One region of the Leclercia sp. S52 genome, then DNA from elsewhere that is predicted to be linked to it. Evidence: predicted binding sites of a transcription regulator. Region 1 holds the regulator's gene; each other region holds the start of a gene.
What was found. The regulator Fur, encoded in region 1, represses iron uptake genes when iron is present. The targets are predictions, from matches to a motif close to ATAATAATGAGAACNACTATCAA.
Positions count from the first base shown of each region.

Region 1 (10,442 bases):
TCCGCGAGATGGGGCCATGCTGGTCGATCAGTCGATATACCGCAGCACTGTTCAGCTGCTTTACCAGATCAACGTTACCAATTTGAGCTTGTCCGCCAGGTGTCATACGTTTACTTACTCTGTGACGACCTCGTTACCATTAACGATGGTCTTGATGATTTTATAATCGTGTGTGAATGCGGTGAGGTTAGCCACCATGCCCGGGGCAATGCTGCCCAGCTGCTTGTCCACGCCAATCGCGCGGGCCGGGTAGAGAGTTGCCATACGCAACACTTCATCCAGGGCAATGCTGCAATGTTCAACCAGATTGCGCACGCCTTCGATCATGGTTAGCGCTGAACCGCTTAAGGTTCCGTTCTCATCCACACACAGTCCATTCCGGTAGTATATTGTTTTACCAGCAAAAATGAACTGTTCAATATTTGCCCCTGCTGGCGCCGTGGCGTCTGTGACCAGACACAGCTTGTCGCCTTTCAGGCGTTTGGCGTTACGCACGTTGGCATAATCGACGTGTAACCCGTCGGCAATGATGCCGCAGTAGACGTCCGGCTCATCGAAAATTGCCCCGGCCAGACCCGGCTCGCGCCCGGTGATGTACGGCATGGCGTTATAAAGATGGGTGGCGAAGGTGATACCGGCGCGGAAGCCCACTTTGGCCTCTTTCAGCGTGGCGTTAGAGTGCCCGGCAGAGACCACAATTCCCGCGCCCGCCAGCTTGCGAATCACTTCCGGGTCAACCATCTCTGGTGCCAGAGTCACTTTGGTGATCACATCCGCGTTGGCACACATAAAATCGACCAGCTCGTCATCAGGTTTACGCACAAAGCTCGGGTTATGGGTGCCTTTCTTGACGATATTCAGCCACGGCCCTTCAAGGTGCAGACCCAGCGCCTGGTGCGGGTATTTCGCCAGGTATTCACGCATTACGCGAATGCCCTGTTTCATCAGATCGTCGCTGGTGGTGATCAGCGTCGGGAGGTAGCTGGTGCAGCCCGATTTTTCGTTGGCGCGCTGCATAATCTCCAGCGTCTCAACCGTGACGGCTTCCGCTGTATCATTGAACTGCACGCCGCCACAGCCGTTAAGCTGTACGTCGATAAAACCGGGGGAGAGGATTGCCCCATTGAGCGAGCGTTGTTCTATTTCCGCCGGCAGTTCGGCCAGTGGGCAGACACGTTCAATCAGGCCATTTGCGATCACAATCGCATGGTCATCCAGAATTTCATGGCCGGTATAAATCCGACCGTGGGTTAAAGCGTACATAACGACCCCCGGTATAAAAATAGCATCCCGCCTCTGCGAACAGAGGCGGCGTTACATTACAGACCTTTGATGTTTTCTGCTTCTAATTCGTTGAAATATTTCAGCGTCTTCACTTTCAGTTCCATCGTGGACGGCTCATCGCACACCACCACCGCTTTAGGATGCAGCTGCAGGCAGCTGATGGTCCACATGTGGTTAACGTTGCCTTCAACCGCGGCCTGCAGCGCCTGCGCTTTCACGCTGCCCAGCACCAGAATCATCACTTCTTCCGCGTCCAGCAGGGTACCCACGCCAACGGTCAGGGCGTATTTTGGCACCTGGTTTACGTCGCCATCAAAGAAACGGGAGTTTGCCACACGGGTGTCATGGGTGAGGGTTTTGATACGGGTACGGGACGCCAGAGAAGAAGCCGGTTCGTTAAACGCGATATGGCCATCGTTGCCTACACCACCCATGAACAGGTGAATTTTGCCGTAAGCGCGGATTTTTTCTTCATAATGACGGCATTCAGCGTCGATATCCGGTGCATTTCCATCCAGCAGGTTAATATTTCCCGGCTGAATATCAATGTGATCAAAGAAATTACGGTGCATGAAGCTATGGTAGCTTTCCGGATGATCTTTTGGCAGACCTACGTACTCGTCCATGTTGAAGGTGACAACGTGTTCGAAACTTACCTGGCCCGCTTTATGCATCTCAACCAGTGCTTTATAGGCGGTAAGAGGTGTACCACCGGTTGGCAGACCCAGTACAAAAGGACGATCGGCAGTGGGTTTGAACGCATTGATACGGTTTACGATATGGCGGGCAGCCCATTTACCGACTTGTTCTGCAGTTGCCAGGGGGATCAGTCTCATTATTCACCTCTGAAGTTTTCATAAAAGTGGGCGGATTGCTTGTCCGGGTATGATTAAGACTAACCTGGTTCACACCGAGAGGGGGCAATCTGTCTTGATTTTTCGTATCATAAAATAAGTTTTGGCAGTTTGCCAGTGCAAGGGAGGGTGATAAACAATATTTGGTGACAAAACTCACAAAAAATACGCGTTTAATTTGCGATACGAATTAATTTTCCACACACTCAGAAAGCCAGTGAATCATCAACTGTATATATAAGTTAGTGACACAATAAAAACACAGCTGAGAATACACCGTTAACGGGGTCTCATAGGGGGGAAGCAAATTGAGTATTCTAGGTTATTTACAAAAGGTTGGCCGCGCCTTAATGGTGCCGGTCGCCACGCTGCCAGCGGCAGCAATTCTGATGGGTGTCGGTTACTGGATTGACCCGGTGGGTTGGGGTGGAGACAACGCGTTAGCGGCATTCTTCATTAAGTCTGGTTCTGCCATTATCGATAACATGTCCGTACTGTTTGCCATTGGTGTGGCTTATGGTATGTCCAAAGATAAAGACGGTGCTGCGGCACTGACCGGTTTTGTGGGCTTCCTTGTGTTGACCACGCTCTGCTCCCCGGCTGCGGTTTCCATGATCCAGAAGATCCCTGCGGACCAGGTTCCGGCAGCCTTCGGTAAGATCAGCAACCAGTTCGTGGGTATCCTGGTGGGTATCATCTCCGCTGAACTGTACAACCGCTTCAGTAGCGTTGAGTTGCCAAAAGCACTCTCCTTCTTTAGCGGTCGTCGTCTGGTGCCAATCCTGACCTCCTTCGTGATGATCGTTGTCGCTTTCATCCTGATGTACATCTGGCCGGTGATCTTCGACGGTCTGGTGAACTTCGGTGAGCACATCCAGAAACTGGGTTCCGTCGGTGCGGGCGTGTATGCGTTCTTCAACCGTCTGCTGATCCCGGTCGGTCTGCACCACGCGCTGAACTCCGTGTTCTGGTTTGACGTTGCGGGCATTAACGATATCCCTAACTTCCTCGGCGGTGCACAGTCCATCGAAGCAGGTAAAGCGGTTGTCGGTATCACCGGTCGTTACCAGGCGGGCTTCTTCCCGATTATGATGTTCGGTCTGCCGGGTGCTGCGCTGGCTATCTACCACTGCGCGCGTCCAGAGAACAAAGCGAAAGTGCTGGGTATCATGATGGCGGGCGCATTCGCGGCCTTCTTCACTGGTATCACCGAGCCGCTGGAATTCTCCTTCATGTTCGTTGCGCCCGTACTGTACGTCATCCACGCCGTGCTGACCGGTATCTCCGTGTTCATCGCTGCAAGCATGCAGTGGATTGCCGGCTTCGGCTTTAGTGCGGGTCTGGTGGATATGGTGCTCTCGTCCCGTAACCCGCTGGCGGTTCACTGGTACATGCTGATCCTGCAGGGTCTGGCGTTCTTCGTGATCTACTATGTGGTGTTCCGCTTCACCATCACCAAATTCAACCTGATGACCCCGGGTCGCGAGCTGGCGGTTGCCGGTAGCGAAGCGGATGGTCAGGACGTGAACGTGAGCGGTACCGCGACGGAAGATGTTTCCGGTCTGGCGCGTCAGTACATCGCGGCAGTCGGCGGTTCCGACAACCTGACCGGTATTGATGCCTGCATCACCCGTCTGCGTCTGAACGTGAAAGACTCTTCTCTGGTTAACGAAGCGATGGCGAAACGCCTGGGTGCGTCTGGCGTGATCCGCCTGAACAAAACCAGCGTGCAGATTATCGTCGGCTTTGTGGCTGAGAAAATTGCTAACGCAATGAAAACTACCGGTCCGGTTGCCGCTGCAGCAGCTGCACCAGCACCCGCTACTGCACCTGCTGCTGCCGTTAAGCCGCAGGCCGTTGCCAATGCCACCACCATCGCTGCGCTGGTTTCGCCAGTAACCGGTGAAGTGGTTGCCCTGGAGCAGGTGCCTGACGAAGCCTTCGCCAGCAAAGCTGTGGGTGATGGCGTGGCGGTGAAACCAACGGATAAAACCGTTGTCTCCCCGGCAGCCGGGACTATCGTCAAGATCTTCAACACCAACCACGCGTTCTGCCTGGAAACAGAGAAAGGCGCGGAGATCGTTGTCCATATGGGTATCGATACCGTTGCGCTGGGTGGACAGGGCTTCAAACGCCTGGTGGAAGAGGGTGCCGAAGTGGTTGCAGGTCAGCCGGTTCTGGAGATGGATCTCGATTACCTGAACGCCAATGCACGCTCCATGATCAGCCCGGTTGTCTGCAGCAATATCGACGACTTCAGCGGCCTGGTCATTAAGGCGCAGGGTCAGGTTGTTGCCGGTCAGACACCTCTGTATGAAATTAAAGGCAAATAAGTGCTCCTGAGTCAGCGTTAATGCCTGAGCGGCGGGGATATCCCCGCCGCTTTTTTTTACAGCAATCGCCCCGATAATTCTCTTCAGAGACCTTTTTTTGCGTAACTAAAGGTTGTCACTACGCCCGGCTTATAAGATCATATGCCGTTATATGTCGTTTACGCTTTGAGGAATCCACGATGAGTGAGGCTGAAGCCCGCCCGAGCAACTTTATCCGTCAGATCATTGATGAAGATCTGGCCACCGGTAAGCACACCACAGTTCATACCCGTTTCCCGCCGGAGCCGAACGGCTACCTGCACATTGGTCATGCGAAATCGATCTGCCTGAACTTCGGCATCGCGCAGGACTATCAGGGTCAATGCAACCTGCGTTTCGATGACACCAACCCGGTGAAAGAAGATATCGAATACGTAGAGTCCATTAAGAACGACGTGCAATGGTTGGGCTTCAACTGGTCTGGCGACATCTGCTACTCCTCTGACTATTTTGATCAGCTGTACGCCTACGCCGTTGAGCTGATCAACAAAGGCCTGGCCTACGTTGACGAGCTTTCCGCTGACGAAATTCGCGAATACCGCGGTTCGCTGACCGCACCGGGTAAAAACAGCCCGTTCCGCGATCGCAGCGTGGAAGAGAACCTGGCGCTGTTTGAAAAAATGCGTGCCGGTGGCTTCGAAGAGGGGAAAGCCTGTCTGCGTGCCAAAATCGACATGGCCTCACCGTTTATCGTGATGCGCGACCCGGTGCTGTATCGCATTAAGTTTGCCGATCACCACCAGACCGGCAGCAAGTGGTGCATCTACCCGATGTACGACTTCACCCACTGCATCAGCGATGCGCTGGAAGGCATTACGCACTCGCTCTGTACCCTGGAGTTCCAGGACAACCGTCGCCTTTATGACTGGGTGCTGGATAACATCTCCATTCCGGTGCATCCGCGTCAGTACGAGTTCTCTCGTCTGAATCTGGAATACACCGTGATGTCCAAGCGTAAGCTGAACCTGCTGGTGACCGACAAGCACGTTGAAGGCTGGGATGATCCACGTATGCCGACCATCTCCGGTCTGCGTCGTCGTGGCTATACCGCCGCCTCCATCCGTGAGTTCTGCAAACGCATCGGCGTGACCAAGCAGGACAACACCATCGAGATGGCGTCGCTGGAGTCCTGTATCCGCGAAGATCTGAACGACAATGCGCCGCGCGCCATGGCGGTTATCGATCCGGTGAAACTGGTTATCGAAAACTACCCGCAGGGCGAAAGCGAGCTGGTGACCATGCCGAATCATCCGAGCAAACCGGAGATGGGCAGCCGTGACGTGCCGTTCAGCGCCGAGATCTGGATCGACCGTGCCGACTTCCGTGAAGAAGCCAACAAGCAGTACAAGCGTCTGGTGATGGGCAAAGAAGTGCGCCTGCGTAATGCCTACGTGATCAAAGCCGAGCGCGTCGAGAAAGACGCTGAAGGCAATATCACCACCATCTTCTGCACCTACGATGCCGAGACCCTGAGCAAGGATCCGGCCGACGGTCGCAAGGTGAAGGGTGTGATCCACTGGGTGAGCGCGGCACATGCGCTGCCGGTTGAAATCCGCCTGTACGATCGTCTGTTCAGCGTGCCAAACCCGGGTGCGGCAGAGGATTTCCTGGAAGTGATTAACCAGGATTCGCTGGTGATCAAGCAGGGCTTTGCCGAGCCATCCCTTAAAGCCGCCGTTGCCGGTCACGCATATCAGTTCGAGCGCGAAGGCTACTTCTGCCTCGACAGTCGCTATGCGACCGCTGACAAACTGGTATTTAACCGTACCGTCGGTCTGCGTGATACCTGGGCGAAAGCGGGCGAGTAATCCCTTTCTCCTTTTAAAAAACGCCGCGTACTGCGGCGTTTTTTTGCCTGGCGATCGCACCCTAAACCCTTTAAATCTTCGCGTTGCGAATTAATTCTGTTTCTTAAAACGGTTAGCTTTCTCTTCTTTTTCGCAAATTAACCGCTATTGCTACCGCTTAAAGTAATTAACCTTTATTTATTAAAAATAAATCGCTCATTCTGCACATTATTTTAAATAAATATTCTTCCCTGTTTCCTTTGTTACAAACCGCAACCAAATATGTGCGCTTTGTCATAATCCTGACTTTTGATCGCTGAAAAGCATTGATAATTCGCGTCGCGAAAAATAGTCTAAGGACAGGAGATGTAAGCGGGTATTTCCGGTTGCCTCCACTTTTTATTTTTTTGTTTTTCGCCGTTTAAGGCGCTTTAAATACGTCAAAGAGGATTAATTATGCGTACGTTTAGTGGCAAACGTAGTGCGCTTGCGCTGGCTATTGCCGGTGTTACAGCAATGTCAGGCTGGATGGTTTCTCCGAAAGCCCAGGCCGAAGGTTTTATCGATGATTCAACCCTCACGGGCGGTGTCTATTACTGGCAGCGTGAACGTGACCGCAAAGATGTCGAGTCAGACAAATACAAAACTAACCTCGCTCACTCCACCTGGAACGCCAACCTTGATTTCCAGTCCGGCTATGCCGCTGACATGTTCGGTCTCGATCTGGCTGCGTTCACGGCTATCGAAATGGCGGAAAACGGCGACAGCGGCCACCCGAACGAAATTGCCTTCTCCTCCAGCAACAAAGCCTATAAAGAGGACTGGTCCGGTGATAAGAGCGGGATCAGCCTGTATAAAGCGGCGGCAAAGTTTAAATACGGTCCGGTATGGGCGCGCGGTGGCTGGCTGCAGCCAACCGGTCAAACCCTGTTAGCGCCGCACTGGAGCTTTATGCCGGGTACCTATCAGGGTGCCGAAGCCGGGGCCAACTTTGACTACGGCGATAGCGGTGCGTTGAGTTTCTCGTACATGTGGACCAACGAGTACAAAGCGCCGTGGCACCTTGAGATGGACAAGTTCTATCAGAATGACAGAAAAACTCGTGTCGACTATCTCCACTCCTTCGGCGCGAAGTACGATTTCAAAAATAACCTGATTCTGGAAGCCGCCTTTGGTCAGGCTGAAGGCTTCATCGATCAGTATTTTGCCAAAGCCAGCTACAAGCTGGATATCATCGGCGGCCCGCTCTCTACCAGCTATCAGTTCTACGGCACGCGTGATAAAGCCGACAGCGGCACCGTGAACGATATCTACGACGGTACGGCATGGCTGCAGGCGCTGACGCTGGGTTACAAGGTCGGCCAGGTCGATTTACGTCTGGAAGGGACTTACGTCAAGGCGGAAGGGCAGCAGGGCTACTTCCTGCAGCGTATGACCCCAACCTACGCCTCTTCCAACGGGCGTCTGGACGTGTGGTGGGATAACCGCTCCGACTTTAACGCCAACGGCGAAAAAGCGGTCTTCTTCGGTGCCATGTATGACCTGAGCAACTGGAACCTGGCGGGCTGGAGCGTCGGCGCGTCTTACGTCTACGCCTGGGATGCGAAACCGGCAGACTGGTTAATCAACAGCGCCGGTCAGCGTGAAGATATCGCCTCCAACAAGATCAAGGAATCTGCCTACAGCCTGGATGCGATCTACACCCTGCAGGACGGTCGCGCGAAAGGGACCATGTTCAAACTGCACTTCACGCAGTATGACAACCACTCCGATATCCCAAGCTACGGCGGCGGTTACGGCAACATCTTCCAGGATGAGCGTGACGTGAAGTTTATGGTTATCGCCCCGTTCACCATCTTCTGATGACAAGCCAGGCGGGGACGATCCCCGCCTGACTGGAGACCGCTATGCTGAAAAAAATCGTACTGGTTGCGGTGCTGGCATCAGGACTGGCCGCCTGCGCACAACCCCAGACCCAGAAAGAAGACACCCGTCTGAAAGAGGCCTACAGCGCGTGCATCAATACCGCTGAAGGGTCACCAGAAAAGATCGAAGCCTGTCAGAGCGTGCTGAACGTGCTGCGTCAGGAGAAGGCGCACGAGCAGTTTGCGACTCAGGAAACCGTCCGGGTGGCGGATTACCAGGCCTGTATTCAGGCGCGTAAGACGGGTAACAATCAGGATGTGACCAAAAACTGCGATAAGATTTGGCAGGAAATTCGTAGCAACAACAACGCGAAGTAATCTGCTGTTTGCCACACCCAGAGCCCGTAGGCCCGCGTAAGCGTAGCGCCACCGGGCTCTTTTTTTTGCCTGTAAAAGGCAAAAAAAAAGCCAACCGTCAGGTTGGCTCAGAATCAGTGCAAAGATTATTTCGTGTCGTGCGCGTGGTCATCTTCGCGGCAGTCGCCTTCGGCACAGTGGCCGTACAGGTACAGACTGTGGTTGGTCAGACGAATGCCATGACGTGCGGCAATTTCGCGCTGACGTAATTCGATGGAATCATCGCTGAATTCGATCACTTTGCCGCAGTCGAGGCAAATCAGGTGATCGTGGTGATGCTGCTGCGTCAGTTCAAACACGGATTTACCGCCTTCGAAATTATGACGCGTAACGATGCCTGCATCGTCGAACTGGTTCAGTACACGGTAAACGGTAGCCAAACCAATCTCTTCGCCCATGTCGATCAGACGCTTGTATAAGTCTTCCGCACTGACATGATGGTTATCCGGACCCTGAAGCACTTCCAGGATTTTTAACCGTGGAAGCGTGACTTTCAGTCCGGCCTTCTTTAATGCGGTATTGTTGTCAGTCATGCGGAATCTGTCCTGTTGCTAAACGATTCACTTCTAAAGAAGAAGTGACAGAAAATGCACCTGGGATAATGCGTCTCATTATAGAACTGCCATGACGTAATGAAAACTGCAAGTCTCAAGTAAAGTATGCTTATAAAAACGTGGTACCGCCAACAAAGTTGTTACAAGGTTCCCCGTTTACTCCTGGATCATTGTACAGGTATGGCAGCAAAAGTTAAAAATTTGTAGCAATTATTTTGATTGGTATTACCTATCGATGCGGCGCAACTTTAGCGTTGCGCCGCGACATCATCAGGCATTAAGGATGTCGTCGAGGTGCAGCTCTTCGCGAATCTGTTTTACCCATTTGTCGACGCGTTCAGCGGTCAGTTCCGGCTGGCGATCTTCGTCAATGGCGAGGCCCACAAAGTTATTATCATCGGCCAGACCTTTAGAGGCCTCGAAGTGGTAACCGGCAGTTGGCCAGTGGCCTACAATCACCGCGCCGCGTGGCTCTATGATATCGCGAATGGTGCCGAGGGCATCACAGAAGTACTCTGCGTAGTCTTCCTGATCGCCACAGCCGAACAGGGCAACCAGCTTGCCGTTAAAGTCGATCTCTTCCAGAGACGGGAAGAAATCGTCCCAGTCACACTGCGCTTCACCGTAATACCAGGTCGGGATGCCCAGCAGCAGAATATCGTAACCTTCGATATCTTCTTTGCTGCTTTTCGCAATGTCATGCACATCGGCAACGTCTTTACCTAACTGTTTTTGAATGTTTTTTGCGATATTTTCGGTGTTACCCGTGTCGCTGCCGAAAAAAATGCCGATGATTGCCATGAGTAAAATAACCTCTTGATACTTAATGGTATGGTGGCGCAATTTAGCCACGGATAAGGGCAATCATAGCAGAACAGAGAAGCCTGCGGAAACTGCTATCACGCAGGACTGCACTCTGTGCTACATGAAAGCAACAAGAAGGGGAGTTTTCTGACTTACGCTTTGCCGTGCCATTTCCCGAGCTGCGCAATCAGCATCTCTTCGATAAGCTCACTGCGGCTGATCTCACGGGCATTTGCCAGCTCGTTCAGCGCATCGACGGCTACAGCATTCAGTTTCAGCTCGACGCGTTTAAGCCCACGACTCTTATCGCGTTTAAGCTGATTGCGCTTATTAATGCGCAGCTGTTCATCACGCGAAAGCGGATTGGTTTTCGGTCGTCCCGGGCGACGCTCATTCGCGAACAGATCTATTGTCGTGCGGTCCGTGTGTTCTTTGGCCATGATTCTGAGACTTCGGGGGAAACAAGACACCCTGCTAATGCCCGGGCGATAAGCGCGCCATCATA
Region 1 covers NZ_CP152474.1:1,317,457-1,327,898, forward strand. Annotated here, with positions in the region: gene AAHB66_RS06220 (N-acetylglucosamine repressor) at 1-106, opposite strand, end outside; gene nagA (N-acetylglucosamine-6-phosphate deacetylase) at 115-1,263, opposite strand; gene nagB (glucosamine-6-phosphate deaminase) at 1,320-2,120, opposite strand; gene nagE (N-acetylglucosamine-specific PTS transporter subunit IIBC) at 2,447-4,471, shown strand; gene glnS (glutamine--tRNA ligase) at 4,651-6,318, shown strand; gene chiP (chitoporin) at 6,754-8,160, shown strand; gene chiQ (ChiQ/YbfN family lipoprotein) at 8,205-8,540, shown strand; gene fur (ferric iron uptake transcriptional regulator) at 8,666-9,112, opposite strand; gene fldA (flavodoxin FldA) at 9,404-9,934, opposite strand; gene ybfE (LexA regulated protein) at 10,090-10,377, opposite strand.

Region 2 (10,442 bases), 1.7 Mb from region 1:
GCAGGAAACGGATGATGTTACTCAGCGTGTGGGTTTCCACCGGGTTGAGCCCGGCGGCCGGTTCATCAAGACAGATCATCTCCGGCCCGGTACACATGGCGCGGGCAATCTCCAGCCGCCGCTGCTGGCCGTAGGACATCTCGCCCGCCAGACGGTTGGCGCAGTCCACCAGATCCACCACCTCCAGCCAGTAAAAGGCCCGGTCGAGGGCGTCGCTTTCCGCTCGTCGGTAGGCGGGGGTATTGAGCACCCCGGCCAGCAGGTTGCGGTTCACCCGCATGTGCTGCGCCACCAGCAGGTTCTCCACCACCGACATCTCGCGGAACAGGCGGATGTTCTGGAAGGTGCGCGCCAGCCCGGCGCGGTTGACCAGATGAGTCCCGCCAAACATCTTGTAGAACAGACGCTGGCCGAACTGCGCCGGGTTGATCCAGTCTCCCGGCTGGAATTTCTGCCCGAGGATCTGGATCACGTTGGTGGTTTTGCTCCGGGTGTTGAACAAAATATTGCCCCCCGGAGGCTTTATAAAATCCGGTCAGGCAGTTGAACACCGTGGTTTTCCCCGCCCCGTTCGGCCCGATCAGGGCGGTAATGGAGCCGCGCTGCACCTCGAGATTAACGTCATTGAGCGCCTTGATGCCGCCAAAGTGCATCATCAGATGCTCGACGCTTAAGATGGTCCCGTTCATGGCGCCACTCCTTTACGCACCGCAAAGCCGCTGCGGTTGATGCGGATCAGCCCTCGCGGCCGCCAGATCATCATCACCACCATTAACACGCCAAACAGCAGCACCCGGTACTCCGCGAAGGTACGCAGCAGCTCGGGTGTGACGGTGAGCACGAAGGCGGCCAGCACCACCCCGAGGGTGGAGCCCATTCCGCCTAACACCACGATGGCGAGGATCAGGGCCGACTCAAAGAAGGTGAACGAGGTGGGGTTAACAAACCCCTGATAGGTGGCGAAGAATACCCCGGCAATGCCCGCGGTAGAGGCCCCGAGTGTAAAGGCCGACAGCTTGACCAGCACATGGTTGAGGCCCATGGAGCGGCAGGCGATTTCGTCCTCGCGCAGCGCCTCCCAGGCGCGGCCAATCGGCATCCGCGTCAGGCGGTGCTTGATGTACAGCACCAGCAGCACCACCAGCAGCAGGATGGCGTAGATGAAGATGAACTTCAGATTGGGGTTAAAGGTCAGGTTGAAGAACTCGTGGAAGGGCACGCCGCCATCTTTCGCCCGCCGGCCAAACTCCAGCCCGAACAGGGTAGGGGGTGGGGCGGAGATGCCGTTCGGTCCGCCGGTAAAGGTCAGCCAGTTATTCAGCACCAGGCGGATGATCTCCCCGAAGCCGAGGGTCACAATCGCCAGATAGTCACCGTGCATGCGCAGCACCGGGAAGCCAAGCAGGGCCCCGGCCGCGGCGGCCATCAGCGCCGCCAGCGGCAGCATGGTCCAGAAGCCGAGCCCCAGATACTGATAGCCCAGCGCCAGGCCGTAGGCCCCGATGGCGTAAAAAGCGACGTAGCCGAGGTCCAGCAGGCCCGCGAGCCCCACCACGATGTTCAGCCCGAGGCCGAGCAGGACGTAGATCAGGCCGAGGATTGCCACCGTCAGCACGTACTTGGTGGCGACGAACGGAAAACAGACCGCCAGGGCGATAATCAGCGGCAGGATCCAGCGCATCCGGCTTTTGTACTCCGGCGGGCGGACGTAAACCCCTGAGTTATCGTTGTCGAAGCGGGCCATCACGCGCCGGCCCGGCGCGGTGGATAGAAAGGCGCTGAGTAAAAAACGCCCCGTCATCACCGTGGCGATGATCCACGCCAGTCGCCGCCCTTCAAAGTTAAAGCTATAGCCATCCAGCACCACGCCGGCGATGGGACCAAAAACGATCAGCGCCACCATGCCGGCAAAAATGGCGTCGAGAAGACAGCGCTTAAGCGAAAACCCGTCGTGGGACACGGGTTGTGAAACGATTTGTGCAGTCATCTTTTTTCCCTCACACCTTGGCTACGACAGGGCGGCCAAGCAGTCCCTGAGGACGGAAAATCAGGATCACCACCAGCAATCCAAAGGAGAACACGTCTTTATAGTCGGAGTTGACCATGCCGGAGAATTGCGCCTCGGCAATGCCGAGGATCAGCCCCCCCCAGCATCGCGCCGGGCAGGGAGCCGATCCCCCCCGAGGACGGCGGCGGTAAAGGCTTTAATCCCGATGATAAACCCGGCGTAAAAATCAAAGGTGCCGTAGTTCATGGTGATCAGCACCCCCGCCAGCCCGGCCATCGCCGCGCCAATCACGAACACCAGCGAGATTATCCGGTCGGTGTTAATGCCCAGAATCGATGCCATCTTGCGATCCTGCTGTACGGCGCGGCACATCCGCCCAAGCCGGGTATTGCTGATGATCCAGGTGAGCAGCAGCATCCCGGTGAACGAGGCGATCAGAATGAAGACTTTGGTGTAGGTGATCTGCACAAAGCCTTCACCAATATGAAAACGCAGCACCCCGTCGAGCATGGTGGGGACCCCCTGCTGGCGCGGGCCCTGGCTGATCTGGGCGTAGTTTTGCAGGATCAGCGACATGCCGATGGCGGAGATCAGCGGCGCCAGGCGCGTGGAGTTACGCAGCGGTTTATAGGCAATGCGCTCGATGGTCCAGCCGTACACCCCCGTCACCACGATGGTGAAGACCAGCGTGCCGAGGATCAGCAGCGGAAAGGATTCCAGCCCGAAGAAGGAGAGGAGCGCCAGGCCGATGGCGCAGAGATAGGCGGAGATCATATACACTTCGCCGTGGGCGAAGTTAATCATGCCGATAATGCCGTAGACCATGGTGTAGCCGATGGCGATCAATCCGTAGACCGACCCCAGCGTCAGGCCATTGATTAACTGCTGCAGAAAGAAAGTTTCCATCATCGCGCGCTCGGGTTATAGGCCGCCGGTTGCGGGGCGGCCCGATGGTTTTAGTGCGTCGGTATGTCGCCATACCGACGTTGAGCGTGATTCCGTCCCGTTACTGCACTTCCTTATATTTGCCTTTGTCGTCCCACTCGTACACCACGTAGTCAGAGACTTTCAGGTCGCCTTTGCTGTCCCAGGATTTTTTGCCCATCACGGTATCCACCGAATTGGCCTTCAGCCATTCGCTGGCTTTGGCCGGATCGGCACCGCCTGTGGCTTTGAACGCCGCAGCAATGGCCTGAATAGAGGCGTAGGAGTAGAGGGTATAGCCTTCCGGCTCGAATTTACTGGCGCGGAATTTGTCGATTACCGCTTTGCCTTCCGGGATCAGGCGCGGGTCTTTGCCGAAGGTCATATAGATGCCGTTGGTGTACTGCGCGCCCCCAGCGGCGGTGACCATCTCTTCGTTGACGATACAGTCGCCGGAGAAGAATTTGGCCTGCACGCCCTGCTCACGCATCTGGCGCACCAGCGGGCCCGCTTCCGGGTGGCAGCCGCCGAAGAAGACTACGTCCGGCTTCTGGGCGCCGATTTTGGTTACCAGCGCGTTAAAGTCTTTTTCGCCGCGTGACAGGCCTTCGTACATCACATCCTTAACGTCGCGTTTCGCCAGCGCCGCTTTGGTGGCATCCGCCAGCCCCTGACCATAGGTGTCTTTGTCGTGAATGATCACCACCCGTTTGGCTTTCAGCTTATCAATAATGAAATCAGCCGCGACCTGGCCCTGCTGGTCATCACGACCGCACATGCGGAACATGTCGCTCATGCCGCGCTCGGTGATGAGCGGGTTGGTGGAGCCGGGGGTGATCGCCAGCACGCCGGCGTCGTTATAGACCTCGGAGGCCGGCATGGTGGAAGAGGAGCAGAAGTGGCCGACCACGGCTTTGACCTTATCCTGGTCAACCAGACGGTTAGCGACCGAGACGGCCTGTTTCGGTTCACAGGCGTCATCGCCCTGCACCAGTTTGATCTTCTCGCCATTAATGCCGCCCGCGGCGTTAATGTCTTCCGCGGCCTGGGTCGCGCCGTGCCAGTACTGGTCCCCGTAGGTGGCGTTCGGCCCGGTGAAGGGACCCGCCACGCCAATGACGATATCTGCCTGGGCGGAAAACGCCGTCACCAGACACCCTGCCAGCACGATAGAGAGAGGACTTCTGATCAATTTCAGCGACATTATTATCTACCTTTTCTGAGTGGTTTTTGGCACAACCCTGTGTAGTCGAACGCCGGAGGCGTACCCAATCCAAAACGTGTTCAAAACGTAATGCACTAAACGGACGACATACCGCAGAAACAGGCGAGATTGCCTGAGGGTGATGACCCTCAGCACAACAGTAAGCAAAATGGTTGCCAGAACGGCAGCCAATTGCCTGTGTTTCGACAATTTTCAGTATAGAGCGCCGTTTTAAGCCACCCGGCACCACGAAGTGAAATTACAGCGGGGATCACATCTCATTAACAACAAAGCACATAAGTTGTGCAACGGTCACGATTTGAACCGTTTTGCACCACGAAAGCGCCCGGGAACACCAGGGGAAAGGGCCCGTTTGGCGGAGTTTCTGTGTTACCCTGCACGCAATTCTATTCTGCAGGAGATTTACCCATGACCGAAGGCCCGTTAAACGAAACCGAAATGGAGTGGCTGGAAGAGACCTTAATGACCTACGGTCATGACGGCGAGTCCGTGATGGACGTCTCGGAGCTCGACGGGATGCTGACCGCGGTGCTGTCCGGCCCGGTGGTGGTAGAGCCGGACCGCTGGCTGGTGGCGGTGTGGGGTGGCGAAAAATACATTCCGCGCTGGAAGAACGATCGCGAGATGAACCGCTTCATCGATCTCTGCTTCAAGCACATGAACGATATCGCCGAGCGCCTGAGCGACTACCCGGATCAGTTTGAACCTATGTTCGGCATGAATGATGTCGAGGGTGAAACCTATACCGTGGTGGAAGAGTGGTGCTTCGGCTATATGCGCGGCGTGGCGTTGACCGACTGGTCATCCCTGCCGGAATCCCTGCGTGCCGATCTGGATTTGATTGCCCTCCACGGCTCCGAAGAGAACTTCGAGCGTCTGGATAGCTTCAGCGAAGAGGAGTTCCAGCAGAGCATTGAGAATATTCGTCCGGCGGCGCTGCGTCTGTACAACTACTGGATTGCCAACCCGCAGGAGCCGGTCGCCCAGCAGCCGGTGATCAACGGCACCAAAGTCGGTCGCAACGATCCCTGCCCGTGCGGCAGCGGTAAAAAATTCAAGAACTGCTGTCTGCATTAACCGCGCGCATTTCTGCCGGGTGGCGCTTCGCTTACCCGGCCTACAAAACCCTCTCGTAGGCCCGCGCAAGCGAAGCGCCGCCGGGCATTAATGCACGTTATCCCACTTCCGGCAACAGCCCCGCTGCAATCCCGAACTGCACCAGAATGATCGCAATCCCGCAGGCGAAGACCAGACACAGCGCCGGTTTCCCGCCGGGCACCCGGTAATCACCTTCAGGATGATGCTTACGGCTCTGCCAGACCAGCAGCGACGGTAGCAGCAGCGCCAGCACCGCCAGCGCCACCCCGGCATACCCCAGCGCCATGACAAACCCACGCGGATAGAACAGCGCAAAGGCCAGCGGCGGCAGGAAGGTGATCGCCCCGGTCTGAATACGTCCGCTAACGGTGCGGCTGCGCTGGAACAGGTCGGCAAGGTAATCGAACAGGCCCAGCGCCACGCCGAGGAACGAGGTCGCCAGGGCGAGGTCGGCAAACAGGTGCACCGCCAGCTCCACGTGCGGCGACGCGACCACTTCACGCAGGGCCTGCAGCAGCCCGTTCAGGCCGGAATGGCTGGCCAGCATTCCCATAAAGGTCGATGAGTTGATGCTGCCGAGGGTCACCAGTTGCCAGAAGATATAGGCCACCAGCGGGATGGCGCTGCCGGTAATAAAGATCCAGCGCAGCTTGCGCACGTTGCCATTCATATAGCTGACGATGCTCGGCACGCTGCCGTGAAAACCAAAGGAGGTAAAAATCACCGGGATGGCCGACAGCGCCAGCCCTTTCTCCAGCGGCAGGGTCAGTAAGTTGACCTTATGAATGTGCGGGGCCAGCAGCGCCAGCATCACCACCAGGAAGAGTATTTTTGCCGAGAAGAGGAAACGGTTGAACAGATCCACCAGCGAGGTACCCACGCAGACCACGCCGCCGCCGATCAGGGTGAAGAAGATCACCCCGGTGGTGGGGGAGATATCGGCGTTGAACCAGTCGTTAACGCTGGAGGCGATAAGCTCGCCCGCGCCGCTGATGTAGGCTGCGGTGAGGGCATACATCAGGAACATCATGCTGAAGCCGGTTATCCACTGGCCGAAGCGGCCCAGATAGCGCCCGGCCAGGGACCCCAGTCCGGTATCGGCGGGAACGTGCTGATACACTTCGAGCAGCAGCAGGGCGGTGTAACACATCAGCGCCCAGAGCACGCCCAGTAACACCAGCGTGACGCCAAACCCGACGCCCGCTGCCGCCAGCGGCATCGCCAGCATTCCAGCCCCAATCGTCGTTCCGGCGACGATGAAAATACTTCCCAGCGTTCTGTTCTTCACGTTTTCCTCTACGGCCTTGCACTATCGCGACAAAATCTGCGGCGCAGCGTAAGGGAAAAATGCAGGTTCGTCAAACCGGCGTTACAACGCCTGTAATTTAAACTTTACGCAATTAATCAGACGCCGCGGGCAAGGAAATCGAAAGGGATTCCTGCGCCAGCGCAAGGCGTGCAGGGAAGGGATGTGTCAGGCTGTGCCTTTCACTCAGGAGGGTTTATGGCATCCATTCACGGGCACGATGTGCTGACGATGATGATTGATTCCGGTGCGCAGTACACCGAAGAGAGTCTGGTGGCGGCAATTATCGCGCGGTTTGGTGAGGAAGCGCGTTTTCACACCTGTTCGGCAGCGGAAATGACCGCGGCGGAGCTGGTTGCTTTTCTGGCGGCACGGGGAAAATTTATTCCGCTGGATAGCGGTTTTTCAACTCACGAAAGTAAAATTTGTCGTCATTAAAAATAACGCGGCGCCAGAAGGCGCCGCAGTAATATTAATTTTGTGCATCGAGCGTCGACAGCTCTTTATCAATAAAGTACAGACCTTCACCCGATTTCCCGGCCAGGGAAAGTTTATCGAGAACGGATTTAAACAGCTTCTCTTCTTCGTGTTGTTCTGCCACATACCACTGCAGGAAATTAAAGGTGCCATAATCCTGGCTGGTCATCGCGGCATGAACCAGTTCGTTAATTTTCTGGGTGATCAGCTGCTCGTGCTCGTAAGTGGCGCGGAACAGTTCGTCCAGCGAGGCGTATTCTGCAAACGGCGAGGCCACCGGTGTGATGCGTGGCAGGCTGCCGGTATCGGTAAGATAATCAAAGAGACGCTGCATGTGGGTCATCTCTTCCTGCGCGTGACGGCGCATAAATGCCGCTGCGCCTTCAAAACTGTGATAGCTACACCAGGCGCTCATCTGCTGATAGAGCAGGGAGGAGTAAAGCTCCAGATTCATTTGCTCATTAAGCTTGTCGATCATTTCAGTTTTAAGCATGGTGTAGCTCCGTATTATTATTCACTGGTCAACGTGAGCGTCACTATAATTTGTTATTTATTTATTTGCAAAAAGTAAAATAAATATTTAAACAATCATAATACGAATGGGAATAAAACGCATTGCGGGTAATATAAATATATTAATGAGAATTATTCTGTTTCGTGTTTAAAATATTATTGCCAGCGGGATCGCTGGCAATGGAATCATTAATATGCGGAGGTCGTAACGACGAGCGGCGGAGCATAGCCATAACACTTATACTGGATGGTCATGGTTTCATTGAGGCATAGCGAGCCGCTGATCAGGCTACAGGTTTTAACCGGCTGACCGTAGGCCATGGCCGTGCTGTAGCCCATCGCCTGGCATTCACGGGTCGCGGTGCCGCTGGTGACGTAGTCGTCATAGCGGGCGTTCTGCAACATGGCCTGATCGTAATTGAGCATGACGACACCTGACGTCACGTCGACGCTGCTGACTTCTGCTTGCCGGGTAACGCCACAGCCCGCCAGTAACAGGAGCAGGCCGCCAGTGCATAATCTCTTCATAGAACACTCTGTATGCGTTAAATAATCTATACTAGCGGCTGATGTGCGCCGCAATGCCAGGATTAAGCACCTGTTCTGCCCCTTCTCTTTGCCACGAGCCCCCGGCTCCTTCAATCATATGCCATCCCTTTATCTCCCGGTGGCAAAAACGCGCCTGAGTACAAAATTGTGAGCGCATCTTTGTTTTTTGAAACTATTTTTCACTTAATTTGAAAGTGTGTTTGCTTAGTAGTAAGGTTGAACAGGTAAGCTATTCACAGCGGGGTGCCCCGCATCGCATTCAGGAGACGAAGAATGAAAATTGCACTGATGATGGAAAACAGCCAGGCGCCAAAAAACGCCATCATCCTCAAGGAATTGAACGCCGTTGCTGAAGAGAAAGGTTTCCCGGTCTACAACGTTGGGATGAGCGACGAAAACGATCATCACCTGACCTATATTCATCTGGGGATCATGGCGAGCATTCTGCTGAACTCGAAAGCGGTTGATTTCGTCGTGACCGGCTGCGGTACCGGCCAGGGCGCGCTGATGTCCCTGAACATCCACCCGGGCGTAGTGTGCGGCTACTGCATCGATCCGGCGGACGCCTTCCTGTTCGCCCAGATCAACAACGGCAACGCGCTCTCCCTGCCGTTCGCCAAAGGCTTTGGCTGGGGCGCAGAGCTGAACGTTCGCTTCATCTTCGAAAAAGCTTTCACCGGTCGTAACGGCGAAGGTTATCCGCCAGAGCGTAAAGAGCCGCAGGTTCGTAACGCCGGCATCCTGAACCAGGTGAAAGCCGCGGTGGTTAAAGAGAACTATCTCGACACCCTGCGCGCTATCGATCCAGAGCTGGTCAAAACGGCAGTGACCGGCCAGCGTTTCCAGCAGTGCTTCTTCGAGAACTGCCAGGATAAAGAGATCGAAGCCTTCGTCCGCGGTATTATCGGCTAAGTTGCCAGCACCAGTAAAAAAAGCCAGCTTATGCTGGCTTTTTTTTATGCCCGCTTTCTGGATACCGCGCTGCCGGCATCTTTCACCAGCCGCAGGGTATCGACCATCCCCAGCAGACAAACCAACGCAATCGCCACAAACGCCAGCCGGAAGCCGATCCCCGGTAGCGCCTCTATCCCCAGCATCTCGCTGCACAGCTCTCCGATGCGGATCCCGATAGCCCCAAGGGTGATCCCCAGCCCCACCGCCAGCTGGGTGGCAGTTGAGAACAGGGTGTTGGCATAGCTCATCTGCGGGGAAGGGACGTCGGCAAAGGCGAGGGTGCTGATGGCGGTAAACTGAATGGAACGGAATACCCCACCCAGATAGAGCACCAGCATGATCACCCACACCGGCGTTTGCGGGGTCAGGAAGGCACAGGCCAGCAGGGCCAGCACGTTCAGCGCCCCGTTGATCAGCAGCAGCTTTTTAAACCCCAGCCCGCGTATCAGCGGCGTGGTTGCCGGTTTGATGGTCAGGTTGCCGACAAATACCGCCAGCACCAGCAAACCGGAGTGGAATGCATCCATGCCGAATCCCACCTGGAACAGCAGCGGCAGCAAAAAGGGCACGGCGCTGATGGAGGCGCGAAACAGTGACCCACCGTACATCGTCACGCGAAAGGTGGGCACCTGCAGGGCGTCAAGGCGGATCATCGGCCATTCGGTGCGCCTGAAATGCCGCAGGGCATAGATCAAGGTGACCACGCCGATAGCCAGCAACGCGAAGGTGATTACCGTATTCACCTCCTGCGCCCCCATCATCTCCATGGCACAAACCAGGCTCACCATCGCTACCGAGGTGGCGATAAAGCCCGGGGTGTCGAACGGGCGGCGGGTCTCTTCATAGATGTCCGGGATAATGCGCAGCGCCAGCACGATGGCAATCAGCCCCAGCGGCACGTTAATAAAGAAGATCCAGCGCCAGTTGGCATAGCTGGTAATAAAGCCCCCCCAGCGGCGGGCCGATGATCGGTGCCACCAGCGCGGGCCAGGTGAGGGTGGCGATGGCGGTGATCAGCAGATGTTTCGGGGTGGTGCGCAGCACCGCCAGCCGCCCAACCGGCACCATCAGCGCGCCGCCCATCCCCTGCAGGACGCGCATGGCGACAAACTGATCGACGCTGGTGGCGAGGCCGCACAGCACCGAGGCAAGGGTAAAGATCGCCAGCGCCAGGGTGAAGACTTTGCGGGCACCAAAGCGGTCGGCGATCCAGCCGCTGGCGGGGATCAGCACCGCCAGGGTGATAAGATAGGCGCTGATGCCGATGTTGAGATCCACCGCCTGCACACCAAAGCTTCTCGCCATATCGGGCAGGGCGGTGGCGATCACCGTCCCGTCGAGAAACTCCATAAAGAAGGCACCAGCCACCAACAGCGCTGCGGGAGAGA
Region 2 covers NZ_CP152474.1:3,028,815-3,039,256, reverse strand. Annotated here, with positions in the region: partial or broken gene AAHB66_RS14665 (ATP-binding cassette domain-containing protein) at 1-689, opposite strand, end outside; gene livM (high-affinity branched-chain amino acid ABC transporter permease LivM) at 686-1,987, opposite strand; partial or broken gene AAHB66_RS14655 (branched-chain amino acid ABC transporter permease) at 1,998-2,914, opposite strand; gene AAHB66_RS14650 (branched-chain amino acid ABC transporter substrate-binding protein) at 3,015-4,136, opposite strand; gene AAHB66_RS14645 (YecA family protein) at 4,566-5,234, shown strand; gene tyrP (tyrosine transporter TyrP) at 5,332-6,543, opposite strand; gene AAHB66_RS14635 (YecH family metal-binding protein) at 6,760-6,999, shown strand; gene ftnA (non-heme ferritin) at 7,034-7,531, opposite strand; gene yecR (YecR family lipoprotein) at 7,741-8,079, opposite strand; gene AAHB66_RS14620 (RpiB/LacA/LacB family sugar-phosphate isomerase) at 8,374-9,012, shown strand; partial or broken gene AAHB66_RS14615 (MFS transporter) at 9,057-10,442, opposite strand, start outside.
Region 2: ftnA (non-heme ferritin) is a predicted target of Fur. The motif match lies at 7,671-7,693, and genes of this name have one in related genera.

Region 3 (10,442 bases), 2.1 Mb from region 1:
AAACGCTGTTTCGAAAATCAAACACCAAGAAAGGAGACATCATGCCCTGGAACGCCTCTCCGGACCGCTACGAGACGATGCAGTATCGTTACTGTGGGAAAAGCGGCCTGCGTCTACCCGCCCTGTCACTAGGTTTGTGGCACAGCTTCGGCCATGTCCACGCCCTCGACTCCCAGCGCGCCCTGCTGCGCAAAGCCTTTGACTGCGGCATCACCCATTTTGATCTCGCCAATAACTATGGCCCACCGCCGGGCAGCGCGGAGGAAAATTTTGGCCGCCTGCTGCGGGATGATTTCGCGGCGTATCGCGATGAGCTGGTTATCTCCACCAAAGCGGGCTATGACATGTGGCCGGGTCCGTACGGTGCGGGCGGCTCGCGTAAGTATCTGCTCGCCAGTCTCGACCAGAGCCTGAAGCGCATGGGGCTGGAGTACGTGGATATCTTCTATTCCCACCGGGTGGACGAAAACACGCCGATGGAAGAGACCGCCTCTGCGCTGGCGCAGGCGGTGCAGAGCGGAAAGGCGCTGTACGTCGGCATCTCCTCTTATTCACCGGAACGGACCCGGAAAATGGCCGAGCTGCTGCGCGAGTGGAAGATCCCGCTGCTTATCCATCAGCCCTCTTACAACCTGCTCAACCGCTGGGTGGACAAGAGCGGCCTGCTGGATACCCTGGAGGCCAATGGCATCGGCTGTATCGCCTTTACGCCGCTGGCGCAGGGGCTGCTGACCGGGAAGTACCTGAACGGCATTCCTGACGGCTCACGCATGCAGCGCGAAGGCAAAAAGGTGCGCGGCCTGACCGAGAATATGCTCACCGAGGCCAACCTCAACAGTTTGCGTTTACTGAACAGGATGGCGCAGGCGCGCGGTCAGACAATGGCGCAGATGGCCCTGAGCTGGCTGCTGAAGGACGAGCGCGTGACCTCAGTGTTGATTGGTGCCAGCCGGACCGAGCAGCTGGAGGAGAACGTGCAGGCGCTGAATAATCTGCATTTTAGCGAAGAAGAACTGCAGCGGATCGATCAGCACGTGGCCGACGGACAGTTGAATCTGTGGCAGGCGTCGTCAGATAAGTAGTTAAAATGCCGGGTGGCGCTGCGCTTACCCGGCTTTTTTATTACTTACGGCTCAGCTTATCCAGATACCCCATCACAAACGCCGACAGCACAAACGTCAGGTGAATGATTACGTACCACATCAGCTTGTTATCCGGGATGTTTTTGGCGTCCATAAACACCCGCAGCAGGTGAATCGACGAGATGGCCACGATCGAGGCGGCCACTTTGTTTTTCAGCGACGAGGCGTCCATTTTGCCCAGCCAGCTCAGCTTCTCTTTATCGGACGAAATATCCAGCTGTGAGACAAAGTTTTCATAGCCAGAGAACATCACCATCACCAGCAGGCCGCCTACCAGGGTCATATCCACCAGCGACAGCAGAAGCAGAATCAGGTCGGATTCCGCGACGCTGAAAATATGCGGCAGGACGTGATAAATTTCCTGGAAGAATTTAATACAGAGGGCCACCAGCGCCAGCGAAAGGCCAAAATAGACCGGGGCTAACAGCCAGCGGGAGGCATACATTGCGTTTTCAAAAAAGCGTTCCATAGAGTCCTGTCTGCAAACGAAACCAGCGCACAGTATATCGCAACGAGACAAAGTGTTTGCAACAACTCAACAACACAGAACCTATACCTGCTCCGGCTTAACGACAGGCCGTTGATATTCCGGCCAAACCAGCACCACCAGCGACGGATAAGCCTCAAGACTGAACTCGCGAAAACACTGGCGCAGGTTCATGACCTCCAGATCGGAATGCGACACTTTCTCACCATTAAGGCAGCGCTTCTTGATATTGTCGTAATATTTGTACACCGCCGAGTTAAGGTCGCTGCAACGACGCTGCGCCTCAAACAGGTCAGGAATGCTATTTATTTCCACCATATTCATTCGTTTAATTGTGGCGTGGAGGAAATCAATATATTCATGATTAACGCGCCAGTACCAAACCGGCGTAATCGCATTCATTAACACTGAAAAATGGTCTTCGCCCTCTTCTTTTGACATCCGCTCTGGCTGGGCAGGGTTGTGCGCATTCTCCGCGTCGCTGCTTTTATTGAACTCTTTCATCAATAAAAGAACCACGGCGGTAAGCAATAACAAAGTAATGACAGTATAAAAAATGCTGTTCATATAGGCAGGCTCCATTTTTTTTGATTTTAAATTTGCCTCATGTTATTGTCAACGAATCTCACACTCCAGACAACCCCACCCTGTTGAAATTAAAGGAAATATAAAATGTTGCCCGACAATCTGGTTCCGGCTAAGTTTCACATTTCTACCGTGGAACCGACACCACCAGAAGCAGAAAGCAATGCAAATTTCACTAAGGGGAAAAGAACACTCGCGGATTACGCGCCTGATATATTAATTGGTGTTACCCGTACCGGTAACTCCCGCAATATGTTGCTCGAAGAGCATGACCGGCATATAAAGGACCGATTATTCCGGGTGGTTAAAATCGAGGTGTTCGCCCGCCTGCTCAATGACCTGCAGGCGGAGGGAGAAATAGATGCGCAGGCACTAAGTCAAATATTGGCGGAAAAAACCGATGAGATTAACGAAGCCGGTAATGACATCTGGCTCAATCTAATTACTTGCGAAAAAAACACGCCTATTTTCTATAAGCTAGAGGATGAATAACGTGAAGGATGTTGATAACAACAACGTTTATTTAGCTTTAGATGATAAAAAGAGCGATGAATTTATCTTAGAGCAAAACCTGGCGGCGCTGAAAGAGATTAAAAATGCGGAAATACAACGCATTGCGAAAGAACTGCTCTCCATCCCTGCCGGTCTGGTCCGCCTGAAATGGCAAAACCGCCGTGAAATTTATCCGTTACAGGTTAAAGAAGAGATCTACGGCGCGACAATTAACGCCATCATGGCGCAGCGACCAGACTTAAAAGATAAAATACTGGCTCGTCTGGAAACCAATTATCAGTATTTGCGGGCACGTGAAACCGCCACCCTGCGCGTCACCCGTAAACTGGCTGATGAAGGCTATCGCACCACCAGCGTGACTACCGTCGCGCTGAATGAAGACGTGCTGGCCGCTAAAACAACACCTTCTGCGCCAAAGCCGTAATCCCCCCCGCCAGTTCACACCGCTCCGCCTGTTGCTGTTATTTAAGGATTATCCTGAATGATCCTCACTTGCCGGTTGATTCTCCTAAGCTTAAAGCCTGATCACCCACTCAAGGAGAACCTCAATGGCAAATTCCCAGAGCAAAATTCAGAATCCTAAAACCCAGTATCATACCGGCGAATATCCGCAGCAGAAACAGCCCGCTCCTGGCGTGCAGAGCAAGATGGAGCCGGTGCCGGACTGCGGCGAGAAGAGCTACAAAGGCAGCGGCAGACTACAGGATCGTAAGGCGCTGGTGACAGGGGGCGATTCAGGGATTGGACGCGCTGCCGCCATCGCTTACGCGCGTGAAGGAGCAGACGTCGCCATTAACTACCTGCCCGCCGAAGAAGAGGATGCGCAGCAGGTTAAGCAGCTGATAGAAGAAGCAGGACGCAAAGCGGTGCTGATCCCCGGCGACCTGAGCGATGAAAAATTTGCCCGTTCACTGGTGCATAAAGCTCATCAGGAACTGGGCGGGCTGGACGTGCTGGCGCTGGTGGCCGGTAAGCAGGTTGCGGTAGAGAAGATTGCCGACCTGACGACGGCGCAGTTTAAACAGACCTATACCGTCAACGTATTCGCGCTGTTCTGGATAACTCAGGAGGCGCTGCCGCTGCTGCCGGCCGGGGCGAGCATCATTACTACCTCGTCGATTCAGGCCTATCAGCCGAGCGCCCATCTGCTGGACTATGCCTCCACCAAAGCGGCCATCCTTAACTACAGCCGCGGGCTGGCGAAACAGGTGGCCGAGAGCGGTGTGCGCGTTAACGTGGTGGCCCCAGGGCCTATCTGGACCGCGCTGCAGATTTCCGGCGGTCAGACTCAGGAGAAAATCCCGCAGTTTGGTCAGCAGACCCCGATGAAGCGCGCAGGGCAGCCTGCGGAGCTGGCACCGGTGTATGTCTATCTGGCGAGTCAGGAGTCAAGCTATGTGACCGCGGAAGTGCACGGGGTGTGCGGCGGGGAGCATCTGGGGTAGTTGTGCAGTGCCGGGTGGCGGCTTCGCCTTACCCGGCCTACATGTTGAGCGTAGGCCCGGTAAGCGTAGCGCCACCGGGCAAATACAAAAGCGGCACCTCAAGGGGTGCCGCTTTTGTTTATTTAGCCACAGTCTTCTCTTCGCCTACCAGACCAATCTTCAGGTAACCCGCCTGATGCAGCGTGTCCATTACCTTCATCATGGTTTCGTAGTCGACGGTCTTGTCGGCACGGAAGAAGACGGTGGTGTCTTTCTTGCCGTCGGTCAGGGTATTCAGCGCCGGGATCACCGACTCATCCGTCACCGGATCGTTACCCAGGAACATGGATTTATCCGCTTTCACGGACAGATAAATCGGTTTTTCCGGGCGCGGCTGCGGCTGGCTGGATGACGCAGGCAGATTGACCTTCACGTCCACCGTCGCCAGCGGCGCAGCAACCATGAAGATAATCAGCAGAACCAGCATGACGTCGATAAACGGCGTCACGTTGATTTCGTGCATTTCGCCGTTATCGTCCAGATTTTCATTAAGACGCATTGCCATGGCGAATCAACCTAAGTGTAATTTCTGAGCAGAACGGACCGGCTTCGCAGCACTGGCGCTGAGGTCCAGATCGCGGCTTTGCAGCAGCAGAACCTGAGCGGCAACGTCGCCAAGGGTGGCTTTATAGCTGCCGATCATACGGGCGAAGATGTTATAGATAACCACCGCCGGGATAGCCGCAACCAGACCAATCGCCGTCGCCAGCAGGGCTTCTGCGATGCCGGGGGCCACAACCGCGAGGTTGGTGGTTTGGGTCTGGGCGATGCCGATGAAGCTGTTCATGATGCCCCAGACCGTACCGAACAGACCAATGAACGGCGAAATCGCACCGATGGTCGCCAGGTAGCCGTTACCGCGGCCCATATGACGGCCAATGGCCGCAACGCGACGCTCGAGGCGGAAGCCGGTACGCTCTTTAATCCCTTCGTTGTCTTCGCTGCCTGCCGAGAGTTCAAGCTCGTTCTGGGCTTCGTTGATTAACTGGGTGGTCAGGCTTTTGGCCTGGAAGGAAGAGGTCATATCGCTCGCCTGATTCAGGGTGCGGGCCTCGGCCAGTTGCTGCTGTTCGCGCTTAAGACGGCGCTTGTGCGAGATAAGCTCCACGCTCTTGCTAAAGAAAATAGCCCAGGTGACGACAGACGCCAGAATCAAGCCGATCATCACAATCTTCACTACGATGTCGGCATGATGATACATACCCCAGACGGAGAGATCCGTCTGCATCAAATTATTACCCACTCGGTATCTCCAGGACGCAAATCACAAAATCTGAGCATAATAATATCAAAACAGCGTCGAATTGATAGTAGTTCTCATTAGTATTTACATAGTGCCGTAAATTCGTTTCATTTTCCTTGCGCTTACGCAGGAAAAATTTCCCGGACATAAATTTTAAAAAATTTTCGTCTTAATGCGCCACCCTTCTCGTGACCATTTTTACTTTCATGGTAGTCTGGACGTCCAGACGTATAAAAACAGGTTGGCAGACATGAAAGAGAAGCATCTTGATACCACCCTTGTCCAGGCGGGACGCAGCAAGAAATACACCCTCGGTTCGGTAAACAGCGTGATTCAGCGCGCCTCGTCGCTGGTGTTTGAGACCGTCGAGGCGAAAAAGCACGCCACACGTAACCGGGCGAAGGGCGAGCTGTTTTACGGGCGTCGCGGCACGCTGACCCACTTCTCACTCCAGGAAGCGATGTGCGAGCTGGAAGGCGGCGCCGGCTGTGCGCTGTTCCCCTGCGGCGCGGCGGCGGTGGCCAATACCATTCTGGCCTTTGTCGAGCAGGGCGATCATATCCTGATGACCAACACCGCCTATGAACCCAGCCAGGACTTCTGCACCAAAATTCTCAGCAAGCTGGGCGTGACCACCGGCTGGTTCGATCCGCAGATCGGCGCGAACATTGCCGATCTGATCCAGCCCAATACCCGGGTGGTGTTCCTGGAATCGCCGGGCTCCATTACCATGGAAGTGCATGATGTCCCGGCCATTGTGCAGGCGGTACGCAGCAAAGCGCCGGATGCCATCATCATGATCGACAACACCTGGGCGGCAGGCGTGCTGTTTAAGGCTCTCGATTTTGGTATCGACATCTCTATCCAGGCGGCAACCAAATACCTGATTGGCCACTCGGACGGCATGATCGGCACGGCGGTTTCCAACGCCCGCTGCTGGGAGCAGCTGTGTGAAAATGCCTATCTGATGGGGCAGATGGTGGATGCGGATACCGCCTACATGACCAGCCGCGGCCTGCGCACCCTGAGCGTACGCCTGCGCCAGCATCATGAAAGCAGCCTGCAGGTCGCCCGGTGGCTGGCGCAGCACCCGCAGGTGGCGCGCGTGAACCATCCGGCGCTGCCGGGCAGCATCGGACATGAGTTCTGGCAACGTGACTTTACGGGCAGCAGCGGTTTGTTCTCGTTTGTGCTTAACAAACGGCTGAGCAATGACGAGCTGGCAAACTACCTCGATAACTTCTCGCTGTTCAGCATGGCCTACTCATGGGGCGGCTTTGAGTCGCTGATCCTGCCGAACCAGCCAGAGCAGATTGCCGCCCTGCGTCCGGGTGGTGAAGTGGACTTTACCGGTACCCTGATCCGTCTGCATATCGGCCTGGAAAACGTCGAGGATTTAATTGCCGATTTAGAGGCCGGATTTGCCCGTATCGAATAGCACGAGGTCAGATAAACACGCTGCGGACACTTTTCTCTACATTACTTGCAGAAAAGTCTGATTTGTTGCGCCTGCGATCAAAGCCCGCAGGCGAAATAGGGAGTACAATAGCCCTATATATGCTGTTCCACAGGAAAGCCCATGGCTGTTATTCAAGATATTATCGCTGCACTCTGGCAACACGATTTTGCAGCACTGGCGGATCCGCACGTGGTGGGGATTGTTTATCTGGTGATGTTCGCCACGCTGTTTCTGGAAAATGGGTTACTCCCTGCTTCATTTTTACCGGGCGACAGCCTGCTGCTGCTGGCAGGCGCGTTAATCGGTAAAGGGGTGATGGACTTTGCGCCGACGATGGTGATCCTGACCTCCGCCGCCAGCCTGGGCTGCTGGCTCAGCTATTTGCAGGGCCGCTGGCTGGGCAATACGCGGGTGGTGAAAAGCTGGCTGGCGCAGTTGCCCCATAAATACCATCAGCGGGCGACCTGCATGTTCGATCGCCACGGTCTGCTGGCGCTGCTCGCCGGGCGTTTCCTCGCCTTTGTGCGCACCCTGCTGCCAACCATGGCGGGCATCTCCGGGCTCTCTAACCGCCGCTTCCAGTTCTTTAACTGGCTGAGCGCGCTGCTGTGGGTCGGCGTAGTGACCACCTTCGGCTATGCCCTGAGCATGATCCCGTTTGTGAAACGCCACGAAGATCAGGTGATGACCTTCCTGATGATCCTGCCGCTGTTCCTGCTGGTGGCCGGGCTGGTGGGGACTATCGTGGTGGTGATTCGTAAGAAGTACTGTAGCGCCTGATTGTTAATCCCCTCACCCCTGCCCTCTCCCAAAGGGAGAGGGAGAAACGGTTCCCTCTCCCCTTGGGATGTACGGTCCGGGGACATCATGAACACTTGTTCGGGGACATGGTAGACACTTACAACTAAGGCATAAGAACCCGTCTGTGGAGTCGCTTATGCCGTGGGATGCGAGAGATACCATGTCACTACGTACCGAGTTTGTATTGTTCGCCTCGCAGGACGGGGCGAACGCCCGCGCACTGTGCCGTCACTACGGCATCTCACCTGCCACCGGCTACAAGTGGCTTCGCCGCTGGGCTGAGGAAGGCGCTCCCGGTCTTCAGGACCGCCCCCGCATTCCTCATCATTCCCCGAACCGGTCGTCCGACGACATCACTGACCTGTTGCGTATGGCACATGTCCGTCACTAACGCTGGGGCGCGCGCAAGATCAAGCGCTGGCTGGAAGACCAGGGCCACCGCATGCCTGCCTTCAGCACCGTCCATAACCTGATGGCCCGCCATGGCCTGCTGCCGGGTGGTGCGCCAGGAGTGCCCGCAACAGGGCGCTTCGAACATTCGGCCCCCAACCAGCTCTGGCAGATGGACTTCAAGGGCCACTTTCCCTTTGGCGGCGGACGCTGCCATCCACTCACCCTGCTGGACGACCACTCCCGTTTTTCCCTGTGCCTGATGCACTGTCCCGATGAACGGCGTGAGACCGTGCAGCAGCAGCTGGTCGGGGTGTTTGAACGCTACGGCCTGCCGGACCGGATGACCATGGATAACGGCGCGCCCTGGGGCGACACCACCGGCATCTGGACGGCACTGGAGCTGTGGCTGATGCGTCAGGGGATCCGGGTGAGCCACTCGAGGCCTTACCATCCGCAGACCCAGGGCAAGCTGGAGCGTTTTCACCGCAGCCTGAAGGCGGAAGTCCTGCAGGGTAAGTGGTTCACGGACAGCGGTGAACTGCAGCGCGCCTTCGATCACTGGCGGACGGTCTATAACCTTGAACGCCCGCATGAGGCCTTGGGTATGGCGGTGCCGGCCTCCCGCTACCAGCCGTCTGCACGGCAGTACAGCGGCCACACAAGGCCACCGGAATACGACGAGGACGTGCAGGTCCGGAAGGTGGATATCAGCGGGAAGCTGACAATCCGCGGCGTCAGTCTGATGGCAGGCAAGGCGTTCAGGGGAGAGCGGGTTGGTCTGCGGGAAACGGCAGATGATGGAGGCTATGAGGTCTGGTGGTACAGCATGAAAGTGGGGGTGATCGACCTGAAGAAAAAGTCGATCACCATGGGTAAAGGATGTTAAAAAGTGTTCACCATGTCCCCGAACATCTGTCTACCATGTCCCCGGACCGTACAGGGAGAGGGTGAGGGCAACAGCCCGCACCATCACTACCCCTGCATCATCCTGATCCGCGCCGCATCTTCCCCTGGAGTGACCCCGAAGTAACGTTTGAACTCCCGGCTGAACTGCGACGCGCTTTCATACCCCACCCGCAGCGCGGCCGCGCTGGCTTTCATACCGTCGTGGATCATCATCATCCGCGCCTTGTGCAGGCGATAGCTTTTGAGATATTGCAGCGGCGAGGTGCTGGTCACCGATTTGAAATTATGGTGGAACGCCGAGACGCTCATGTTGGCCTCAGCCGCCAGCTGATCGACGCTCAGGTTTTCGGTGTACTGGCTCTCGATGCGCTTCAGCACCCGGCTGATCAGGCTGAAATGGGTCTGACGGCTGACCAGCGCCAGCAGCGCCCCGCCCCCCGGCCCCAGCAGCACGTGATAGAGGATCTCACGCACTATCTGCTTTCCGAGGATGCGCGCGTCCAGCGGGCGCTCCATCACGTCCAGCAGGCGCTCAATGGCGCAGAGGATCTCATCCGTCAGCGTGGCGGAGTTGATCCCGCTTGCCGCCATCGACGGGCAAAACAGCTCGTCCTCGCCAATGTCCATCAGCAGCTCCTGCAGCTGCAGGATATCCACATTTAAACGGATCCCTGCCAGCGGCACGGCTTCTGTCGCGAAGGTTTCACATTCAAAGGGTAAAGGTACTGTCAGTAGCAGGTATTCACGCGGGTCGTAACGGAATACCCGCTCGTTGATATAGCCAATTTTATGCCCGGAAAAGAGAAAAATGATACCCGGCTGATACATCACCGGCGTGCGCGTGCCGGGCTGGGTGCCGTACAGCAGGCGCACGTCCGGCAGCAGCGCTTCGAGATTATTTGCTTTATCTTTCAGTCTTTTAATTTGTGCCGTCAGGTGCAGGCAGGTTTCATCGCGGTTCATCTTTGCTCAATCCGTCCAGGGTTTCCGACGTTTGCAGTGTGCGCGGTTTTTCACAGTTTCTCCAGCACGGTGTAGAAATGGGCAAGACAACGGCAGGAATGTGCATTGAGAGGAGAGCCTGCGCTCGCCACAATGGGCACCATCAGTTAGCCCGGTATTTTCACCCACCTAAGGGAACGAACCATGAACAATTTCAATCTGCATACCCCGACCCGCATTCTGTTTGGTAAAGACGCTATCGCCGATCTGCGCGAGCAGATCCCGGCCGACGCCCGCGTGCTGATCACCTACGGCGGCGGCAGCGTGAAGAAAAACGGCGTGCTGGATCAGGTCTACAGCGCGCTGGACGGTCTGGACGTGCGTGAGTTTGGCGGCATCGAGCCGAACCCCTCTTACGAAACCCTGATGAACGCGGTGAAAATCGCCCGCGACGAGAAGATCACCTTCCTGCTGGCCGTCGGCGGTG
Region 3 covers NZ_CP152474.1:4,123,993-4,134,434, forward strand. Annotated here, with positions in the region: gene AAHB66_RS19720 (aldo/keto reductase) at 42-1,082, shown strand; gene AAHB66_RS19725 (TIGR00645 family protein) at 1,123-1,611, opposite strand; gene AAHB66_RS19730 (RNA helicase) at 1,693-2,196, opposite strand; gene AAHB66_RS19735 (hypothetical protein) at 2,302-2,706, shown strand; gene AAHB66_RS19740 (cytoplasmic protein) at 2,699-3,151, shown strand; gene AAHB66_RS19745 (SDR family oxidoreductase) at 3,276-4,172, shown strand; gene exbD (TonB system transport protein ExbD) at 4,291-4,716, opposite strand; gene exbB (tol-pal system-associated acyl-CoA thioesterase) at 4,723-5,454, opposite strand; gene metC (cystathionine beta-lyase) at 5,705-6,892, shown strand; gene yghB (DedA family general envelope maintenance protein YghB) at 7,034-7,693, shown strand; partial or broken gene AAHB66_RS19770 (IS481 family transposase) at 7,839-9,058, shown strand; gene AAHB66_RS19775 (AraC family transcriptional regulator) at 9,080-9,976, opposite strand; gene yqhD (alcohol dehydrogenase) at 10,160-10,442, shown strand, end outside.
Region 3: exbB (tol-pal system-associated acyl-CoA thioesterase) is a predicted target of Fur. The motif match lies at 5,516-5,538, and genes of this name have one in related genera.